One region of the Halomonas sp. V046 genome, then DNA from elsewhere that is predicted to be linked to it. Evidence: predicted binding sites of a transcription regulator. Region 1 holds the regulator's gene; the other holds the start of a gene.
What was found. Region 1 encodes sigma-54, which starts transcription at its own class of promoters, with help from an activator protein. Its sites were predicted from a motif close to TGGCACNNNNNTTGCTNT; they were not measured.

Region 2: glnL (nitrogen regulation protein NR(II)) is a predicted target of sigma-54. The motif match lies at 2,307-2,324, and genes of this name have one in related genera.

What each region holds. Positions count from the first base shown of each region.
Region 1 is NZ_JBQXYF010000004.1:45,784-53,179, reverse strand. Features, by position in the region: gene ACUN9Y_RS06275 (KpsF/GutQ family sugar-phosphate isomerase) at 1-757, shown strand, start outside; gene ACUN9Y_RS06270 (KdsC family phosphatase) at 827-1,387, shown strand; gene lptC (LPS export ABC transporter periplasmic protein LptC) at 1,403-1,981, shown strand; gene lptA (lipopolysaccharide transport periplasmic protein LptA) at 1,981-2,517, shown strand; gene lptB (LPS export ABC transporter ATP-binding protein) at 2,514-3,239, shown strand; gene ACUN9Y_RS06250 (RNA polymerase factor sigma-54) at 3,517-4,935, shown strand; gene hpf (ribosome hibernation-promoting factor, HPF/YfiA family) at 5,206-5,514, shown strand; gene ptsN (PTS IIA-like nitrogen regulatory protein PtsN) at 5,521-6,006, shown strand; gene rapZ (RNase adapter RapZ) at 6,061-6,954, shown strand; gene ACUN9Y_RS06230 (HPr family phosphocarrier protein) at 6,957-7,226, shown strand; gene ACUN9Y_RS06225 (hypothetical protein) at 7,350-7,396, shown strand, end outside.
Region 2 is NZ_JBQXYF010000010.1:348-7,743, forward strand. Features, by position in the region: gene glnG (nitrogen regulation protein NR(I)) at 1-1,144, opposite strand, end outside; gene glnL (nitrogen regulation protein NR(II)) at 1,137-2,183, opposite strand; gene ACUN9Y_RS14395 (DUF4124 domain-containing protein) at 2,448-3,113, opposite strand; gene glnA (glutamate--ammonia ligase) at 3,323-4,729, opposite strand; gene ACUN9Y_RS14405 (hypothetical protein) at 5,250-5,765, shown strand; gene typA (translational GTPase TypA) at 5,937-7,396, shown strand, end outside.

The sequences.
Region 1 (7,396 bases):
GTTCTTCGTCCACCCGGGCGAAGCCAGCCACGGCGACCTCGGCATGATCACCCCGGGCGACCTGGTACTGGCGCTATCGAACTCCGGCGAAACCGCCGAAGTCACGGCGCTGCTCCCGCTGCTGAAGCGCATGGGCATCCCTCTGGTCAGCATGACCGGACGCCCTCAATCCACATTGGGTCGCCATTCGGAGGCGCACTTGAATGCCGCAGTCGAGCGCGAGGCCTGCCCACTGGATCTGGCACCGACGTCATCGACGACGGCGGCCCTTGCGCTCGGTGACGCCCTGGCGGTGGCCCTGCTCGAAGCGCGGGGCTTTACCGCCGAAGACTTCGCTCGCTCGCACCCCGGTGGCAGCCTAGGCAAGCGCCTGCTGCTGACCGTAGGCGATCTCATGCACCACGGCGATCGCCTGCCGACGGTGCCGGCAGGCAGCCCGCTGCGCGACGCCCTGCTCGAGATTACTCGGCAAGGACTCGGTTTCACCTGCGTGGTGGCCAGCGATGGTACCCTGTCCGGCGTCTACACCGATGGCGACCTGCGGCGCACCCTCGATCAGTATCAGGACTTCAGCGGCCTCAAGGTCGATGACGTGATGACCAGCCCCGGCCGTCGAGTCAGCCCGCAAACGCTGGCCGCGGAGGCGGTGCGCCTGATGGAGGACAACCGGATCACGGCACTGGCGGTGGTGGACGACCAGGGGTATCCGGTCGGCGCCCTGCACATGCATGATCTGCTCGCCAGCGGTGTGATCTGACCCCGCTTCGCCGCGGGGTGCACACGCACGCGCCGACGTCACTCGTTTCCCAAGCTCAAGGATAGTGCGATGCCCAACCTAGCCGCCCCTTCCCTCCCCCAGGACCTCGTCGACCCCCTGCGCCGAGTGCGACTGCTGGCACTGGACGTCGACGGCGTCATGACCGACGGCCGCCTGTATTTTCAGGCCGACGGCATCGAGACCAAGGCGTTCAACACCCTGGATGGGCACGGCCTGAAGCTGGCCAAACGCGCGGGCATCGAGGTCGCCCTGATCACCGGCCGCGAATCGCCCATGGTTACCCAGCGGGCGAAAGCGCTCGGCATCGTGCATGTCTATCAGGGCGTCGAGAAGAAGCTGCCTCAGCTCAAGGCATTGTGCGAGCGGCTTGGCATCGACCTCACTCAGGTGGCGTACTGCGGCGATGACCTGCCAGATCTGCCTTGCATCTGTGCCAGCGGCGTCGGTATCACCGTGCCCGGGGCGCCTAGCTACCTGCGTGAACATGCCCAATGGGTCACCGACGCCGGCGGCGGGCAGGGTGCCGTACGTGAGATCTGCGACCAGTTGCTGATGGCCCAGGGCCACTGGGGCAGCGTGCTCGACACCTACCTGCACGGCGGTCACTAAACGATGAATTGGCGCATGCTGCGACCGGGTTTTCGCTTCTGGCTGGTCCTCCTGCTGTTGGCCCTTGGGGCAGGCCTTGCGCTGCTCGACCCACACGATGCTTCGGTACCGAACCTGATCCCCAAGGATCAGGCGGGCGAGCCCGACTACTACCTGAAAAATGCGCGCCTGACGCGCTTCGACGCCGACGGTCAGCCCCACCAGCGCGTCGACACACCACGCCTGGTACATACCCCGCTGGATGATGTCACCCGCCTGGAGACGCCCGATATCGCCCTGATCGATGACAGCGGCAGGAACTGGCTTGCCAGCGCCGAGCAAGGCGTGCTGGGTCCGGACGGCAACCCCCTGACACTGACCGGCAATGCCCATCTGGAGGCGCCAGCCGAGCGATGGCGACTGGACACCGAAACTCTCCATTATGACAACACCGACGGTCACGCCTGGAGCGAGACCCGGGCCGTGCTGCGCCAGCCCCCACAGGAAATGGTCGGTGATCGCTTCGACGCCTGGATCCATGACAACCGCGCCCGACTGACCGACAATGTGACCGGCTACCATCCGCCCAAACCCCAAGAGGAGTCTGCTCAATGATGCGATTGCGACCCGCCCACCTGCTCTCCCTATGCCTGGGAGCAGGCCTGGCCGCCGGCCTCGCCAGCCCCTCTGTCTTCGCCCTGGAAAGTGACCGCAGCGCCCCGATTCAGGTCGAAGCCGATCGCCTCGATCTCGACGATCGTGCCGGCACGGCCGTCTATACGGGCGACGTTCGTATTGTCCAGGGCAGCATGATCCTCACCGGCAACCGGGTAGAGATCCAGCGCAACGACCAAGGACAGCTGACCCGGGCGACGGCCACCGGCCAGCGCGCCTACCTCGAACAGAAACCCTCTCCCGAAGAACCGGTGGTCAAAGGCTGGGGACGTACGGTGATCTACCACGTCGCAGAGCGGCGCATGGAGCTGATCAATGAGGCCGAGCTGCACAAGGCCAACGACACCTTCGATGGTGCCTACCTCGAGTACTTTCTCGATCGCCGTGTGGTACAGGCTCGCTCCAGCGCCGAGGGCGTCGATGGTACCCAGCGCATTCGCATGACCCTGGAGCCGGAGCAGCAAGGCAGCCAATGAAGACACTTCACGCCCGCCACCTGGCCAAGAGCTACAAGCGTCGCCGCGTGGTCCAGGACATCAGCCTGTCCATCGCCCAAGGCAGCATCGTCGGCCTGCTCGGACCCAACGGGGCCGGCAAGACGACTTCCTTCTACATGATCGTCGGCCTGGTGCGCGCCGATGCGGGCACGGTCACCATCGATGACCAGGACCTGAGCCGCGCCGCCATGCACGAACGGGCCCTTGCCGGCATCGGCTACCTGCCCCAGGAAGCCTCGATCTTTCGCAAGCTGTCGGTGGCCGACAACATCATGGCGATTCTCGAGACACGCAAGGATCTGGATCGCGGCGGCCGCGAGTCGCGCCTCGAGCAGCTGCTCGAGGATTTTCACGTGACTCACATTCGCGACAATCCAGGCATGAGCCTGTCTGGCGGTGAGCGTCGACGGGTCGAGATCGCTCGAGCGCTGGCCACGGAACCCGCCTTTATTCTGCTCGATGAACCCTTCGCCGGCGTCGACCCGATCTCGGTGGGTGAGATCAAGACCATCATTCGCCAGCTCAAGGCTCGCGACATTGGTGTCCTGATCACCGATCACAACGTCCGCGATACGCTGGACATCTGCGATCATGCCTATATCGTCGGTGACGGCCAGATCATCGCCGAAGGCGGCGCCGATGCCATTCTCGCCAACCAGAAGGTCAAGGAAGTCTACCTCGGCGAGAACTTCAGGCTCTGACAACCGCCGGGGCCGCGACGACGGTGTGGTACCAAGCGCCACGCCGGATCCTGTCGGCCGAATAACGCCTCTCCCCCGCCACGAAGCCTCCTCTGGCGCGCCTCGGCGAGGCTTTGCGAGCCCCCGCGGGAGACCGCCCGGGTGCTCCGCATTGGGCAACGTCTCTGATCTCGACCACGCACTTCCTTGCGTTAACATCTTATGTTGGCAAGAGCCTTGCATGGTCAAGCACTGGGGGCTAGGGTGGACCTTTCCGTAAGTCGAGTGGATTATCCGCATGTCCTTGAAGGCGTCGCTGCAACTGCGTGTCGGCACCCAGCTCACCATGACTCCCCAACTGCAGCAGGCGATCGCCCTGCTGCAGCTTTCCACTCTGGATCTGCGTCAGGAAATCCAGCAGGCGCTGGAGACCAACCCCATGCTCGAACTCGAGGACGAGTTCGGCGAGCAAGCGGTCAAGGAGGCGCCCGACGACGACTGGTCCGACGAGATTCCGAGCGAGTTGACCGTGGACAGTGACTGGTCGGATACCTATCAGGACCTGGGCACCTCCCCGGCCGGCAGTGGCGAGGGCCCGGATTTCGAGCGCCAGCCGGACGGCCAGTCGTTGCACGACCACCTGCTCTGGCAACTGGCGATGCTCGACATCGCGGCGCGCGACGTCCAGATCGCGGAGAGCCTGATCGACGCGACCAACGCCGATGGCTATCTCGACCAATCCCTCGAGGACATTCACGAGGGCCTCAAGCGCCAAGACCTGGGCGATCTCGAGCTGATCGAAGTGGAAGGCGTATTGACCCGCCTGCAGCGCTTCGAGCCCACCGGCGTCTTCGCCCGAGACCTTCGCGAGTGCCTGATGCTTCAGCTCGACGCCCTGCCCCGCGACACGGCCTTGCTGCCTCAGGCCGGCCGACTGGTACGCCAGTTCCTGGAGGCCCTGGCAGGCGACGACCGTCGCCTGCTCAAGCGCCGACTCGGGCTCGAGGATAGCGAGCTCGATGCGGTCATCGACCTGATCCGCAGCCTCGACCCTCGCCCCTGCAGTGGTTTCGGCGACAGCGGCTCGACCTACGTCATCCCGGATCTCGTGGTACGACACACCCGCGAGGGCTGGCAAGTCGAGCTGAATCCCGACGCCATGCCCAGGCTTCGCATCCAGCCCGACTACGCCGCCCTGATACGTCGTGCCGACAAGAGCCAGGACAACCAGTTCCTCAAGGATCATCTCCAGGAAGCCCGCTGGCTGATGAAAAGCCTGTCGAGCCGCAACGACACGCTGCTCAAGGTCGGGCGCGAGATCATGGTCCGCCAGATCGACTTCCTGGACCACGGGGAAGCCGCGATGAGACCGTTGATACTCGCCGATATCGCCGACAAGGTGGAGATGCATGAGTCGACGATCTCCCGCGTCACAACGCAGAAATTCGTGCATACCCCACGGGGCGTCTTCGAGTTGAAGTACTTTTTCTCGAGTCAGGTGGGTGGCGACGGCGGTAGCGATGCCCATTCCAGCACCGCCATCCGAGCCAGGATCAAGAAGCTCATTCACGATGAGCCTCCACGCAAGCCACTCTCCGACAGCAAGCTGGTCGACCTGCTGGCCGAAGATGGCGTCAACGTGGCACGGCGTACCGTGGCGAAGTACCGCGAAGCGATGAACATCCGCTCTTCCAGCGAGCGCAAGCGGTTGCGGTGACGGGCAGGGAAAGGCCACCCACCCCGGAAAAGATGCGCCGCCCTGACGCTTGTCGAGCGTTGCGTATCGCCCTGGACGATGCTCCCTTCCGGTACCAACCAGCGGTCAGCCAGGCACCGGCCGAGCGCCTATAGCCCACTTGCCACAAAAGCACAACCCCTTGAAAAAACGCCATTGCCGGGCAATTTTGACGAGTGGATGACAGGGGGTTTGCAGGATCGGAAAAAGGGTTACAATCGAGCCATCACCCGCAAGAGCAAGGAGCGTGTCATGCAAGTCAATATCACTGGCCATCATGTGGAACTGACCGACCCCCTGCGTGACTATGTACAGGAGAAGCTCGCTCGCGTTGAGCGTCACTACGATAATATTACCAACGTTCAGGTGACTCTCTCCGTCGAAAAAGAACGCCAGCTCGCCGCCTGCACGCTTCACGCCGCCGGCGCCGACCTGCATGCGGATGCCACGGACATTGACATGTATGCCGCCATTGACGCGCTTGCCGACAAGCTGGATCGCCAGTTGGTCAAGCATAAGGAAAAATCACAGGCCCGCGCCCAAGGCGCCGGCATTCGCTGATCCCTCATGACACTGGACGCCATTCTTCCTCCCGAGCGCACGCTCTACGATGTGCCGGGAGGCAGCAAGAAGAGGGTGCTGGAGTTTTTCAGCACCTTCATCGCGCAAAACACCCCTAGCCTGGATAGCCAGGAAGTCTTCAGCCGCTTGATTGGCCGAGAGCGCCTGGGCAGCACCGGCATCGGCAATGGCGTCGCCATTCCCCATGCCCGCAGCCCGCACTGCAAGGCGCCGATCTGCGGCTTTCTCAAGCTCGCCGAGCCCATCGACTTCGACGCCATCGACGGCGAACCCGTCGACCTGGTCTTCGTGCTGCTGGTGCCCGAGGAGGCCGACGACGCCCACCTTGCGTTGCTCGGTCAGGTCGCCGGCGTGATGAACGATGCCGAGACTCGCCAGCGCTTGCGTCACGCCAGTTCCCAACGCGAACTGCACGAGCGCTTGCAGCAAGCCATCCATCACCACGCCCCCGACAACGACGTCAGCGGCTGAGCAGGCCGCGTCGCGGCGCCCGACCGGGCCCGCTTCGACCAGGAGAAAGATGCCATGCAGCTCGTGATCATCAGCGGCCGTTCCGGCTCGGGCAAGTCGATTGCCCTGCAGGCCCTTGAGGATCTCGGCTTCTACGCCATCGACAACCTCCCGGCGATGCTACTGGGCGCACTGGTCGAGGAGTTGGAAAACGGCCATTCGCGCCGCATCGCCGTCAGTATCGACGCCCGCAACCTGCCGGAGGCGCTCAAGCGCTTTCCGGGTCTGCTGGCCGATCTTAAGCGCAGCGCCATCGACTGCCAGGTCGTCTATTTGACCAGCGATGCCCGCGTGCTCCTCGAACGCTATTCCCATACCCGGCGTCGGCACCCCTTGACGCGCAACACGCAATTGACCCTGGCCGAGGCCATCGACTCCGAAGAGCAGGCACTCACCGGCATCCGCGACCTCGCCGACCTGCTGATCGACACCACGCGATTGTCGGTCCACGAGCTGCGCGGCCGAATCGCCGATCAGGTCGCCGGACACAGCGCCGCCGAGATGACCCTGACGGTCGAATCCTTCGGCTTCAAGCGCGGCGTCCCCCCCGATGCCGATATCGTCTTCGATGCCCGCTGCCTGCCCAATCCGTACTGGGATCCCACCCTGCGTGATTCCACCGGCAGCGATGCGTCGATCATCGCGTTCCTCGAAAGCTATAGCGTGGTCGACGAGATGTACACCGACATCCTGGCCTGGGTGGAAAAGTGGCTGCCCGAGTACCAAGCCAGCCAGCGCAGCTATCTCACCGTGGCCATCGGCTGTACCGGCGGCCAGCATCGCTCGGTATATCTCGCCGAACGCCTGGGCCACGCCCTGGCCGAGAGCCACCCGCGGGTGCGGCTGCGCCATCGGGAACTCGGCCAGCAGCGACGCCTTGGCGCCGCCGTCGAGACCCCGGGAGCCTGATCGTGCCGCGGCGCCTGTTGACCCTGACCAACAAACGCGGCCTTCACGCCAGGGCCGCCACTCGCCTCGTACAGTGCTGCCAACCCTTCGCTGCCCGAGTCACGGTTCATCACGGCACGCTCAAGGGTGACGCCGCCAATATCATGTCGCTACTGATTCTCGCCGCTCCCTGCGGCACCGAGCTGGTGGTGGAAGCCGAAGGTGACGATGCCGATGCCACCCTCGACGCCGTCGAGGCGCTGTTCGACGCCCGCTTCGATGAAGACGTCTGATCGGCCCCGTCTGCCCCAGATCGGCCGCGGCGATCGCCTCACTACCATGATGCTTGTCAACCAGCCCGCACCCGCCGACGTCGGCACCCGACCACCCACGCCTTCACGACCAAGACTGCGCCCATGCAACTGATTCAGACCGGCAAGTACACCGAGGTCCACTTCGACCC
Region 2 (7,396 bases), on a different contig from region 1:
GCAGGTCTTCGACCAGCACTTCGCGCCCGGACGCCATGACCGTGAGCCAGCGGCAGGTGTTCTCCAGCTGGCGAACGTTGCCAGGCCAGTCGAGACGCGTGAGATGGGCCTCGGCGTCCGCGGTCAGCACCTTGACGTCGGTGGCGAGTTCCTTGGCGGCTTCGGCCAGGAAGTGGCGGGCCAGGCGCGGAATGTCCTCGCGCCGCTGGGCGAGCCTTGGCAGGTGCACGCGAATGACGTTGAGGCGATGGAACAGGTCCTCCCGAAAGCGTCCGTCGGCGACCAGAGTTTCCAGGTTCTGGTGGGTCGCGGCGATGATGCGCACGTCCACCTTGACCGAGGTATGGCCACCGACGCGGTAAAACTCGCCGTCGGCCAGCACCCTGAGCAACCGCGTCTGGGTCTCGGCGGGCATGTCGCCAATCTCGTCGAGAAACAGGGTCCCGCCGTTGGCCTGCTCGAAGCGCCCCTGGCGCTGGGCGGTGGCACCGGTGAAGGCGCCCTTCTCATGGCCAAACAGCTCGGATTCGATCAAGTCCTTGGGAATGGCGGCCATGTTGAGAGCGATGAACGGGTGCGCCGAGCGCGGACTGTGCTGATGCAGCGCTTGGGCGACCCGCTCCTTGCCGGTTCCCGACTCCCCGTTGATCAGCACGGTGATGTGGGAATGGGCCAAGCGGCCGATGGCTCGGAAGACTTCTTGCATCGCCGGCGCCTCGCCGATGATCTCGGCATCCAGGCCTTCCGGGACGCTGACGGGACGCTGGCGCTCCCGAGCATGGGCCACCGCCCGGCGAACCAGGGCCAGGGCTTCGTCCACGTCGAACGGCTTGGGCAGATACTCGAAGGCCCCGCCCTGGTAGGACGCCACGGCGCTATCGAGATCCGAGTGGGCTGTCATCACGATCACGGGAAGCTCCGGGTGTGCCTCACGCACCTTGGCCATCAGGTCGAGGCCGTCCATGCCCGGCATACGGATATCGGTCACCAGCACATCGGGTGGCGACGCCAGCAGGCGATCCAGAACGCGATCGGCACGCTCGACGGCCTCGACCACCAGGTCGGGCTGAGCCAGGGCGCGCTCCAGCACCCAGCGAATGGCGCGATCGTCATCGACGATCATGACCCGTGCGGCATCAGTCATCACGCTTCTCCAGAGGAATCAGCAATCGGAATTCGGTGCATCCGGGCTGCGAATCGCATTCGATCAGCCCGTGGTGTTGGTGGAGGATGGACTGGGCGATGGACAGGCCCAGGCCGCTGCCCTCGGCGCGCCCAGACACCATGGGGTAGAACAGGGTGTCGCGCAGCTCCTCGGGGATGCCCGGGCCGTTGTCGGTCAGGCTGAGGTCACACACCAGCCGGTGACGACAGGCGCCGAGCGTGAACTGGCGCCGAGCCCGGGTCCTGAGCGTCAAGGTGGGCGCCGGTGTATCGGACTCGACCATCGCCTCCACGGCATTGCGTGCCACATTGAGCACCGCCTGGATCAGCTGCGACTCGTCTCCGTGGACATCCGGCAGGCTGGGATCGTAGTCACGCTCGATGGTGACGCCGGGCTGCTCGACCAGCAGCAGCGAACGCACGCGCTCGAGCACCCTGTGCACATTGAGCGGCTCGTTACGGCTGATCCGGTTGGGTCCCAACATCGAGTCGACCAGATCACGCAGGCGATCGACCTCCTCGATGATGATCCGGGTGAATTCCTTGAGCCCGGGGTCGCCGAGATCGCGCTCCAGCAACTGGGCCGCGCCGCGGATCCCCCCCAGCGGGTTCTTGACCTCATGGGCGAGGCCCCGGGCCAACACCTTGATGGTCTCCTGGCGGGTCTGCAGGGCTTCTTCACGAGAGATGCGCAGCAGCCGGTCACGCGGCTCCATTTCCAGCAACAGCTCATCCGCGGACAACGGCGTCACGGTGTAGTCCACGGTCAGCGCCTCACCGCCGCCGACCACCAGCCTGGCCTCTCGCTGGGTATAAGGATGCAGGGCATCACGGGCCTTGGACAGCACCTCCGCGATGTCCTCTTCGCCAGCCACCAGCGGCGGCAGCGGCTGGTCCTGAACGCGACTGAGACTGATCGCCAGCAGCGACTCGGCGGCCGGATTCATCCAGCTGATGCGCAACTCGCCGTCCAGCAACAGTACGGCGGTGGTGAGATGTTCGATGATGCCTGGCGTCATGGCGTGGACCCAAAGAAAGAAAAACCAACCCCGTAGGCGATGACCGGCACCCAGAGGACGCAGCCGGCAGCTAGATACCGTGGCCCGCGTGGCGGCCTGAATCAGACACACTCGCCGCAGTATGCTGCAAGAAGCGGGCCAGGCGACCAGACCGCCGCACGGCCACGCCGGCGGTGTCATTGCACCATCATAGTGCACCGCAATGGTGCAGCCCTAGGCCAATTGCCTCAACATGCGCCGCGGACGAGAGACGAACGCCCGATGTCAGGGCACGCCGGGCAGACTAGGGATCGTTGGGGGGGCGGGGCGCAAGGGGTTGGCGGGCAGCAGGCGGCTGGCACGCTGGACATGCAGGCGAATCTCGTCGCTTTGCTGAAGCAGGCGGCCATCGGCGTCGGTCAGCACCAGCTTCAAGCGATGCTCGCCGCGGGAAAGCCCACTGAGCTGACGCGGCTCGACGCCGCCTGGCGTATCAGACATCGGTCGATCATCGATCAGCAAGCGCAAACGATGACGAGGCGCCAGCGGGGGCTCCACGGCGACACGCACGCTGACCTCGCCGGCCGCGCCGGTGGGCAGCACGCTGCCATCCGCCGGCGCGGTGATCGCCACGATGTCGTAGGGCACGCCCACCGATGGCGGCCGCGTCATCGACGGGGAAGACGTCACCTGCTCGGCGGGGATGCCCAGCCCCGCGTCGGCGGCACCGCGAAGCGGCACTATCGTCACCGGCGCCAGGTTCACCGCTTGGCCTCCCTTGTCGGGATCATCGGTGTACAACACGCTGCCATCGGCAGCGCGGGTTCGATAGACCGTCTGCGCGCTGACGTCGACAGGCAGGACGATCGTCGCGACGAGGAACCAGACGCAAAGCATCTGGCGCCGACGTGCGGGAGCGGAACAGGACGAACACACAGACAGGCAGGTCATCGGGATATCCGAGAAGACGATCTCGTCAGCATGCCGCGGTGGCCTCGGCCGGCCAAGATGGCAGGTTGCCGCGCCTCGAGCCGGCCAAGGCGCGGCTCGCGCACGGTCCCGATGACATCCAGACACGAACAGGCCCCGCATCGGCGGGGCCTGTCATCGGATCGGTGGCAGCACCGATCCGTCTGGGGCGACGCCCCTGTTTGCCGTGATCAGCAGCTGTAGTACATATCGAACTCGATCGGGTGAGTCGTCATGCGAATCCGCTCGACGTCCTCGGACTTGAGCTCGATGTAGGCATCGATCATGTCGTCGGTGAAGACGCCCCCTTCGGTCAGGAAGGTGCGATCTTCGTCGAGGGCTGCCAGGGCCTGGTCGAGGCTCTCGGCCACGGTCGGGATGGCCTTGCCTTCTTCCGGCGGCAGGTCATACAGATTCTTGTCCATGGCGTCGCCAGGGTGAATCTTGTTCTTGATGCCGTCGATGCCCGCCATCAGCAGCGCCGCGAAGCTCAGGTAAGGGTTGGCGGTCGGGTCCGGGAAGCGGACTTCGACGCGCTTGCCCTTGGGGCTTGCGGTGTACGGAATACGGATGGACGCGGAACGGTTACGGGCGCTGTAGGCCAGCATGACCGGTGCTTCGAAGCCCGGCACCAGACGCTTGTACGAGTTGGTCGAGGCATTGGTGAAGGCATTCAGGGCACGCGCATGCTTGATGATGCCGCCGATGTAGAACAACGCCATCTCGGACAGACCGGCATATTCATCACCGGCGAACTGGTTGGTGCCATCTTTCCAGAAAGACTGGTGAACGTGCATGCCACTGCCGTTGTCGCCGACCAGCGGTTTGGGCATGAAGGTCGCGGTCTTGCCGTAGGCGTGGGCCACGTTGTGGATCACGTACTTCATTTCCTGCACTTCGTCGGCCTTCTTGACCAGGGTGTTGAACTTGACCCCGATTTCGTTCTGGCCGGCGTTGGACACTTCGTGGTGGTGCACTTCGACGCTCTGGCCGATGGCCTCGAGGGTGTTGCACATGGCGCCACGAATGTCATGGAAGCTGTCGACCGGGGGCACCGGGAAGTAGCCACCCTTGACCCGCGGACGGTGGCCCAGGTTGCCGCCTTCCACGGCGCGATCGGTAGACCAGGCGCCCTCTTCGGAGCTGATCTTGTACATCGAGCCTTCGATATCTGACTTCCAATGCACCTCATCGAAGATGAAGAACTCGGGCTCCGGACCGAAGAAGGCGGTATCACCCAGGCCGGTGGACTGCAGATAGGCCTCGGCACGCTTGGCGATGGAGCGCGGATCACGCTCGTAACCCTGCATGGTGGCCGGTTCGATGATGTCGCAGCGCAGAATCAGGGTCGTGTCTTCGGTGAACGGGTCAAGGAAGGCGGTGCCGTCTTCCGGACGCAGGATCATGTCGGACTCGTTGATGCCTTTCCAGCCGGAAATGGAGGAGCCATCAAACATCTGACCGTTTTCAAAAAACTCTTCGTCCACATCACGCGCAGGAATGGTGACGTGTTGCTCCTTGCCGGCGGTGTCGGTGAAGCGCAGGTCGATCCACTTCACATCATGTTCTTCAATCAGGGCGAGTGTCTTGTCTGACATGTGGTCCTCCACGTTGAGCTTGTTGCGTGACTCGAGTCTTCGACGGCTCGGCGACCCACGGCCACCGACGCCAATAGAGGGATGACCCTCGGCACAAAAGGGTTACCGCGATCTGTTGTAGCACGCCGCCCGGCGACTGCCCATGGCAGCGTGCGCGGCAAGATGACTCTAGTCACGTCAAATGCAGCTTGCGTGCCATGCCTGCACCAAGCTGGCAAAAAACAAATTCAGGCTGTTGATTTATAGACCAATATATTTTTCAAAGGATGCGCCATGATGAACCATACTGCTAGCAGCGGCACATTTTGACGGGCACGAGGCACTTGTTTTGCTCTTTCATGGTGCGAGATCACTTATTGTGCACAAAAACAGTGCAATCTGCTGCGTTTCAGGATGACTCCCCCAAATAGGGCGCCGACCGCATGCCGAACTGGAACCAAATGCAACGTAAAGATACACTTTATTACGTTGCCTCCGACCACCGCCCAGTGGCCGGCGCCACCCGCCATGGAGTGTCGTCGTGTACATCAGCTTGATCATTGATGCCAGATCCGCCGGCAAGGGACTGCCTCGACTGCTCGTGCAGGCCCGACGGTTGACGTCGTCGTACGCCGGCCACTGCGAAATATTGGTCGCCGACGATGACGCCGTCGCGCTTCTGGATATCGATATTCCCTCTCACCTGGCCCGCGTCGTCGGCTGCCTGCCGGCCCCCCTTGGCCGGCGCCTGAACATGGCCGCTTCCCACAGCCATGGGCGCATGCTCGGCTTCTGCCAGGGCAGCCTCGACAACGCCTGGATCGAGCGCATGCTGATGGCGGCCAAGCAGGGCACCAGCTCGGTGGTAAGGCCGCCACGCACCTGCATGCTCAGCTGGGCACGCTGGCAGCGGCGAGACACTCGTGGACTGGGCGTCGAGCGCACCTGGTTCGACCGCCTCGGTGGCTTCGATCCCGCGCTGGATCAACGCGCCATCGAGGATCTGGCCGTGCGGCTCAAGGCCTGTCGCGCCGAAATCATTACCCAACGGGCCTGAAAAGGTCGAAACTGGCGCCAACGTCCCCATGTACGCCGTGCGCACCTGCTCGCAGGTGCTTGAAACTTGGCGATCTTGCCGAACAAGGTCGAGATAACTGCGGACAACGCTGGTAGCCGTCGCGGCCCTGGCCCTATAATGCTGCCCCACTTTTTCCAGCAGGATCCCGTCGTGATCGAGAATCTTCGCAACATTGCCATCATCGCTCACGTCGACCACGGCAAGACCACCCTGGTCGACAAGCTACTCAGCCAGTCCGGCACTCTGGACCGCAAGGCCGAGGGCCAGGAACGCATCATGGACTCCAACGACCAGGAGAAGGAACGCGGCATCACCATCCTGGCCAAGAACACGGCGATCCGCTGGACTTCTCCCGACGACCAGAACTACCACATCAATATCGTGGACACCCCTGGACACGCCGACTTCGGCGGTGAAGTCGAGCGCGTCATGTCCATGGTCGACTCGGTCCTGCTGTTGGTGGACGCCGTCGATGGCCCCATGCCGCAGACCCGCTTCGTGACCCAGAAGGCCTTCGACCAAGGCCTGCGCCCGATCGTCGTGGTCAACAAGATCGACCGCCCCGGCGCGCGTCCGGACTGGGTCATCGACCAGATCTTCGACCTGTTCGACAACCTCGGCGCCAGCGACGAGCAGCTCGACTTCCCGATCATCTACTGCTCTGCCCTCAACGGCATCGCCGGGCCTGAGCCCGACCAGCTGGCCGAGGACATGACGCCGATGTTCCAGTCCATCGTCGACATCGTCGAGCCGCCCAAGGTCGAACTCGATGGCCCGCTGCAGATGCAGATCTCCGCACTGGACTACTCCAGCTACGTCGGCGTCATCGGCCTTGGCCGCATTACCCGCGGCTCCGTATCGCCGAACCAGCAGGTCACGGTCATCAGCAAGGAAGGCCAGACCCGCCGCGGCAAGATCGGCCAGGTCATGACCCACATGGGCCTCGAGCGCGTCCAGACCGACAAGGCCACCGCCGGCGACATCGTCTGCATCACTGGCGTCGACAGCCTGGCCATCTCCGACACCATCTGTGACCCGGCCGCCGTCGAGGCGCTGCCGGCCCTGACCGTCGACGAGCCCACGGTGTCCATGACCTTCCAGGTCAACGACTCGCCCTTCGCCGGCAAGGACGGCAAGTTCGTCACCAGCCGCAACATCAAGGACCGTCTCGACCAGGAGCTGATCCACAACGTGGCGCTGCGCGTCGAGCAAGGCGAATCACCGGAGAAGTTCATCGTCTCCGGCCGCGGCGAGCTACACCTGTCGGTGCTGATCGAAAGCATGCGTCGCGAAGGGTTCGAGGTGGCCGTGGGCCGCCCCGAGGTCATCATCCGCGAGATCGACGGCGTCAAGCAGGAGCCTTACGAAGAGGTCATCATCGACTGTGAGGAGCAGCATCAGGGCTCCATCATGGAAGAGCTCGGCTACCGCAAGGGCGAGCTGAAGAACATGAACCCCGACGGCAAGGGCCGGGTGCGCCTGGACTTCATCATCCCCGCCCGCGGCCTGATCGGTTTCCGCGGCCAGTTCCTGACCCTGACCTCCGGCACCGGCATCCTGACCAGCCGTTTCGATCACTACGGCGACCTGAAGCCCGACGCCTCCATCGA